2 regions of the Paenibacillus sp. FSL R7-0331 genome follow, and region 2 is predicted to be linked to the other one. Evidence: predicted binding sites of a transcription regulator. Region 2 holds the regulator's gene; the other holds the start of a gene.
What was found. Region 2 encodes Rex, which represses fermentation and respiration genes when NADH is low (regulators of the CRP and FNR family bind a similar motif). Its sites were predicted from a motif close to TTGTGAAATATTTCACAA; they were not measured.

Region 1 (3,770 bases), 3.4 Mb from region 2:
ATACAGATGAGTGAAATTGTCAACGCCAAGAAACGGCCTCCTCCGCTTGGGACGGATTAGCCGTTCTTGTAATATATAGCGCGTTAAAGTGTTCACAGGAAAGCAGCCCATACACAGCAAAAAAAACCGGACAGACTAAGTCTGCCGGTCTCTTGTTTTATTTATCATATTTCGGTTCCATGAACATTCTGCTTACCGCTCATCATTCCAGAAGTTCAGAGGCTTCAAGTCCTTCGTGATGACCGCAAAGCTGTAGCCTTCCTTCTTGAAGGTCTCCAGCAGACGCGGCAGCACCTTCAGTGTCGCCTTCTGGTCATGCATCAGAATAACCGGATTGGTCTTGGATGGCTGCAGCTTATGCACCTGGTTCATGACCGAATTATAAATTTTATCGCTGTCTTCCTTGTATCTCCAGTCTTCTGAATCAACGTTCCAGTCCCATAGATGATAGCCTTGGGTCAGGACCTTATCCCGGAAGCTCTTTGTGAAGTAAGGCTTACTGCCATACGGCGGGCGGATCAGCGTCGTTTCAGCCCCGGTGATTTTCTTCAGCACCGCATTATCAGCTGCCATCTCAGCCAGCGCTGCTGCAGGCGAAGCATAGAACTTGTCCTTAACGTGGGTCATGCCATGCAGTCCAAGCCCGTGATCTGCCTTTACAAGCCGCTTCACCTGTGCCGGATAACGGTTCATGTTCGGCCCGAGCATGAAGAAGGTTGCCTGCGCTTCATATTTGTCCAGAATGTCCAGCAGCTGCGCGGTTGTCGCCGATGGCCCGTCATCAAAAGTCAGATACAGGGTACGCCCTTTGACAGCTGCTGAAGCCGCCGGAGCAGGCAAGCTCGCAGTCTGAGGCTTCAGCTTATCTCCAAATCGCTTCACAAAGTCGTCATCGCTCATTACAGCTAATGCATCCCGCACCCTCAGCAAATATTTATCTCCCTGAAAGGTTATGCTATAGCCGAGATAGCTGCTTATCTTCAGCGGAACCATCAGGCTGCCGTTCTTCAGAAAGGTGCTCACGGCTACAATGCTGCCGTCCCGGAGCTTCAGGCCTTTGCCGGCACTAAGCAAAAACACCGATTTATTCCCGGCTGTAACGGATATCCCGTCCGCTAGACCGGTAAGCGTCCATTTCAGCTCGGCAGCCAGCGTCCGGAGCGGAACATAATAAGTATTATTAACAGCTATTGCTTCAATCTCCGTCAGCTTGTCATTAACACCCAGCTTCAAGATTGGTTCTGCTCCCGCTGCCTGTGCAGCAGGCTGTACTATACCAAAACATAAGAATAAAGACATTACTACAAGCATTACTTTTTTAAGCACCAGCAGGATCTCCAATCTATGTATATTTGACTCTAACTCTATCATACATAGATATAACTTAATTTGAGAGATTGTAACCGCGAGCCTAAATTATTGTCACTTTTACACGCTGTGATATATGACACAATGAATCTTTTTACCAATAACTGTGCAACTTTCGTCGAATACTGTCACACCAACAAAGAAAGCGGTTAATCGGTACTATTTTCGAGCATTATAATTGTGACGAATTTAGCAACATTTGATCAATTTTGAACAAATTTTGAACAACCTTAAAATTAGCTTAAAGCCCGTCGCTACAGTGATCTTTGTCATACCCTGTTATACCTGTAACAAATTGATCACATATTATTAACTTGATCGCCATTTTTAAGGCTGAATGTAGCTTAATTTACAAATTATGTATTTTGCAATCTGGGTAACTAATTCTTACTATATATACAGGTTAATCTTTGCCCGCAGCATGAACGGCTAATGAAAAGAATTATTGAAGGAAGGAGTTCTATATGAAAAAAAAGGGACCGTTATACGCTTTGTTTCTCAGCCTGCTCTTTATTCTGCCGGGATGCAGTTCGCTCGCCGTACTGAATCCTAAGGGTCCGGCTGCACGGACGCTGTCTGACACGATCATCCTCTCTATCGTAGTGATGGCATTTGTCCTTGCAGTTGTCTACATCTTATACATCTTCGTCCTGGTGAAATACCGGGCAAAGAAGAGCAATGAAGGCTACATTCCTGAACACGAGGAGGGCAATAAGGTTCTTGAAGCGATCTGGATTATTATCCCGATTATCATTGTAGCCTTTTTGTCTGTGGTGACTGTAAAGTCCACCCATGCAGTCGAGAATGTTGCTAACGAGTATCAGGATCAGAAGCCGCTCGTCATTTATGCTTCTTCCTCTAACTGGAAATGGCATTTCAGCTATCCTGAGGAAGGCATTGAAACGGTTAACTACGTGAACATTCCCGTACACCGTGCAGTAGAATTCAGACTGTACTCCTTCGGGACCATCACCAGCTTCTGGGTACCGCAGCTTGCCGGACAGAAATACGCAATGAGCGACATGCTCACCTATCTTAACCTGTCTGGTGATACCGTAGGGTCTTATATCGGAAAGAACTCGAATTTCAGCGGTAAAGGCTTTGCCCATATGGAATTCGAAACGCTGGTTATGACCGATGCGGATTATAAGGACTGGGTTAAAGAAGTGAAGGAAACAGCACCTGCGCTTACTGAGGATGAATTCAAAGGACTGCTGGCTGCCGACCATCTCGGACGCAAGACTTATTCCTCTACCCATCTGGATTTCAGCCCGCCTCCTGGCGATCACAGCGAGCATATGAGCGGTGACGGCATGGAAATGGATATGCACAACGGCGGTGAAGAGCACGAGGATAACAAGGAAATCCACCCTTCCCCGGCACCTTCCAGCCAGACGGAGTTCGACAGCAATCCTGCCCCTGAGGTAGAGGAGCCGCTGCCTAGCTCGCCAGTCGAAGAGCATACTCACGAGTAACAAACAACCATGGAGCTAACAGCTCTCATATAGCATGAAACATGCTACAGCAACAACCTGAAAGGAGCCACCCTAATGGATTTAGAGAAATTTAAGGTTCACGGCGAACCCTTGATTTATGGAGCCATGATCAGCATCGCACTTGCCACCATCGGGATTCTCGTCGGGTTGACCTACTTTAAGAAGTGGGGCTATCTCTGGCGTGAATGGCTTACTACTGTGGACCACAAGAAAATCGGGGTTATGTATATCCTTGCAGCCCTCCTGATGCTCTTCCGCGGTGGCGTCGACGCCATGATGATGCGCCTGCAGACTGCAGCGCCCGAAATGAAATTCCTTGATGCACAGCACTATAATGAGGTCTTTACCACCCACGGCCTGATCATGATCCTCTTCATGGCTATGCCGTTTATTATCGGTCTGATGAACGTCATCATTCCGCTGCAGATCGGCGCAAGAGACGTTGCTTTCCCCCGGCTCAACGCTGTCAGCTTCTGGCTCTTCTTTTTCGGAGCGATGCTGCTTAACATCTCCTTCGTCATCGGCGGTTCACCGGATGCAGGCTGGTCCGCTTACTTCCCGCTGGCGAGTCTGGAGTTCAGCCCAACCGTAGGTAACAACTACTATTCTCTGGCTCTGCAGATTTCCGGTATCGGTACGCTTATTACAGGGGTTAACTTCATTGTTACCATCCTCAAAATGCGTGCTCCGGGCATGACCCTGATGAAGATGCCGATGTTCACCTGGTCTGTACTGATTACAAACGTTATTATCGTCTTCGCTTTCCCTGTGCTTACCGTAGCACTGGCACTAATGATGTTCGACCGCCTGTTCGGCTCACAGTTCTTTACGATGGCCAACGGCGGGATGGATATGCTCTGGGCCAACCTGTTCTGGGTATGGGGACATCCTGAGGTATACATTGTT
Region 2 (3,770 bases):
TATTGACTAGGCAAGCTATAGCCGTCCCCGATGGCCGTACCATCGGCAAAACGGTAGAACCGGTAATAGTACCGGCCCTCCTGCTTGTAAAAGACCTGCCACACATACTCCCCGTTAAATACGCCGGGCAGGAGCCGCCGGATGTCGGCACCGGGCAGCTCGGCAGCAAGCCGGTCCTGCATCTGCTGCTCGGAAGTGCCGCCGTCCAGCTCAGCCGCATACACATCGTTGTCGCCCCCTGCCGGCTTGCCGTCAAGTGTAAAGCGGACCCATACCATCAGCCTGGTGCCGGCCTCATTGGTGCCCTTAAGCACCCAATAGGCTGAGTTCTCATCCCAGACAGACTTTTGCGCTTTGGTCACTTCAGTCAGCCCTGCACGGGCTCTGGCCACTTCTTTGGCTGCGCTGCGCTCAGCCCACTGGTCCTTCATAATAAAGGCATAGAACTGCCCGAGTCCGAACAAAAGGAGCAGTACCGCGCTGACCGCCAGCGGAAGCCATTTTTTCCTTTTCCTCAAAATACAGCTCCCTTTCCTCTATATAACCTCTGTATCAATAACGGCAGCACCGCTTGTAACTAACCCTCTTACCGTTTGAGCAGGCTTTCGAAAGTCTCCTGCGCTTTGCGGCGGATCTCCTCTTCATCCAGCGTCAGGCACTGGCCGTCCTTCACCACCTGCTTGCCGTTAACCCAGACATGCGCCACGTCTTTTGCACTTGCTGAGTATACCGCGTGGGAGAGCAGGTCGGAATGAGGAAGAAGATGCGGCTGGTCAATGTCAATGGCAATAAAGTCTGCCTTCATGCCTGCAGCCAGGCGGCCCACATTAGCCAGATAGATGGAGGAGGCCCCGTATTCCGTTGCCATCAGCAGCGCTTCCGGTGCAGGCACAGCTGTCGGGTCACCGCTGACGCCTTTGTGGATCAGGGCGGCAAGCCGCATCTCTTCGAACATATCCAGATTGTTGTTGCTGGCTGCCCCGTCGGTGCCGAGTGAAACCTTGACTCCCGCCTTCAGCAGTTCCGGCACACGGGCAACCCCGCTCGCCAGCTTCAGGTTGCTGCCAGGGTTATGGGATACTCCGACATTGTACTTCGCCAGAATCTCAATTTCCTCATCATTCAGATGAACGCCATGGGCAATCAGGGATGGCCGGGTGAACATACCAAGCTTCTCCAGATGTGCCACAGGACGAAGGCCGTAATCAGCGACATTCTGTTCCACTTCATGGCGTGTCTCAGACATATGCGTATGCATCGGCAGATCCAGATCATGGGCTGCCTGTACAAATTTCATGAAGAAATCCGGAGGACAGGTGTACGGCGCATGCGGTGAGAGCATAGCTGTAATTCTGCCGTCCGCCTTACCGTGCCAGCTGCGCGCGAATTCTACAGCTTCTGCCAGCTTCTGATTCTGCACATCTTCAGGACACAGGCCGATCGCGCCGCGCATCAGTACAGCACGAATGCCGGAAAGCTCCGTAACCTCTGCTACCCGGTCCATATGATCGTACATATCAAGGAAGGTTGTTGTTCCGCCCTTTAACATTTCCAGGACAGACAATGCTGTTCCCCAGTACACATCATCACCGGTAAATTTCGCTTCCATCGGCCACATTTTTTCCTGCAGCCAGGTCTGAAGCACCATATCGTCACCATACCCGCGCAGCAGTGACATCGCTGCATGGCCGTGGGTGTTGACCAGTCCCGGCATGAACAGCAGGCGGCTGCCGTCAACCGTCAGAACGCCCTCTTCGGCTGCAGGCTTGTCTTCCCCTATGTATGTGATCAGATCATCCTCTATAGTCATATAACCGCTCAGGACAGGCTTAAGCGAGCCCGGCACAAGAAACCGGCCGTTCACGATTATGGTTTTATTGCTGCTCATCTCTTATTTCGTCCTTTCCGTCATGCAAATAGTAGGCCAAGCTCTGCAGATCCGTTGTAAAATCAGCTGCATGAATACGTATCGTCGGCGGGGTCTTCAAAATAACCGGCGCAAAGTTAAGAATGGCTTCAATGCCCGATTCCACCAGGATATCAGCAACATTCTGCGCTTCGCTGTCGGGTACCGTAATAATACCGATCCGGATTCCCTGTTCACGAATGGTCCGGCCCAGCTCCTCCATCGGCTGAACGGTCAGGGAGTTGATCTTTTGTCCCACTTTAGGAGCGTAGGAATCAAAGATGGCTGTTATTTTCATTGTATCCTTAAGATAGGCATTGTAGTTTGAAAGGGCATGGCCAAGGTTACCGGCTCCTACCAGCGCAACGTTGATCTGCTGGTCAAGCTTGAGGATGTGACGGATTTTTTCGATCAGATAAGACACATCGTAGCCGATGCCCTTCCGGCCGAAATCACCGAAATAAGCCAGATCCTTGCGGATCTGAGCCGGATTAAGATCAAGCTTCTGTCCCAGCTCCTGGGAAGAAACGGTTGCAATTTCACGCTTCTGGAGATCATTCAGGAAACGCAGGTACACAGGGAGCCTGCGTACGACAGCCTCTGATATTTTGTCCGATTTCATGTATTCTCCTCCTAAATTTAGTCTTGCTCTGATGATGCTCAGATGTGTATGAAATCCGCATCCGTCCCCTTATCAATCAACGGGAGACGGAGGCGGGCTCTGGACAATAAATAGATAATGACGCAAAGTCTTTATGAAATGCCGCCTTCCAGCCATTCCTCAATTCTCGGAACCATCTGGTCGGTCAGCATATGCTCCATCTTGGGTCCGGGCAGCGAATAGAGGAAATACTTTCCGTAGTAAGACTCGATTACCCTGGTATCATATACAATGACAATTCCCCGATCCTGAGCGGTACGAACCAGCCGGCCGAAGCCCTGCTTGAAGCGGATAACCGCCTGGGGAACCGACAGCTTCATGAACGGATTCTTTTTCTGCGCCTGGAGCAGCTCTGACTTGGCCTCTGCAAGCGGGTGGTTAGGCGGCTGAAACGGAAGTCTCACAATAGCCAGACAGGTAAGAGCATCACCGGGAATATCCACGCCTTCCCAGAAGCTGCTGGTGCCCAGAAGTACGGCTGCCGGACTGTCCTGGAACCGCCGGATCAGCTTGCTGCGGCTGCCCCCTTCAATTCCTTGTCCAAGTACGGCGATATCCTCCGAGGACAACGCTTCCTTGAGCGGATCGTAGACCTGCCTCAGCATCTTATAAGAAGTAAACAGCACCAGCATGCGTCCTCTCGTTGCAATTGCCGCTTCTGCCAGCGAATGCACAAGCTTGTCAACAAACCGCGCATCCCCCACACTGCCCTTAATACTCGGAAAATCACGCGGAATAACGAGCAGTGCCTGCTCACGGTAATTAAACGGTGAAGGCAGCAGTGCCGTCATCAGCCTGTCCTGCTGCGCGGCTTCGCCCAGACCAAGATTATCAATCATAAACTGAAAGGATTTATCCACAGACAGCGTGGCCGAGGTCAAGGTTATACTCTTTTTCTTATCGAAGAACAGCTCCTTGAGCTGGGTGCTGACATCCACCGGAACAGCATACAGCTGCAGTGATTTGCCGCGGTAGTTGCTGCTGCCCTCCATCCAGTACACAATATTCTCGTCATTCAGACCCATGAAGAAGCGGATCTGCTCCCGGATGGACGTCAGGTCCTTGAACAATCCGCCGATGTCGGTAACCAGGCTGTCTGAGGATGACTGGCTGTCGGTATCACGCATCTCACTGAGCATCTTGTCGCCCCTGCGGATGATATCGCTGAGGCAGAGATTCAACGTATTCTCCAGTGCAGCCAGC

Region 1: a site for Rex is predicted at 1,547-1,564, ahead of qoxA (cytochrome aa3 quinol oxidase subunit II). Genes of this name have one in related genera too.

Annotation. Positions count from the first base shown of each region.
Region 1 is NZ_CP009284.1:995,682-999,451, reverse strand. It holds gene R70331_RS30300 (polysaccharide deacetylase family protein) at 193-1,233, opposite strand; gene qoxA (cytochrome aa3 quinol oxidase subunit II) at 1,833-2,843, shown strand; gene qoxB (cytochrome aa3 quinol oxidase subunit I) at 2,919-3,770, shown strand, end outside.
Region 2 is NZ_CP009284.1:4,530,182-4,533,951, forward strand. It holds gene R70331_RS19445 (cell wall elongation regulator TseB-like domain-containing protein) at 1-518, opposite strand, end outside; gene R70331_RS19450 (amidohydrolase) at 587-1,888, opposite strand; gene R70331_RS19455 (redox-sensing transcriptional repressor Rex) at 1,875-2,528, opposite strand; gene dinG (ATP-dependent DNA helicase DinG) at 2,660-3,770, opposite strand, start outside.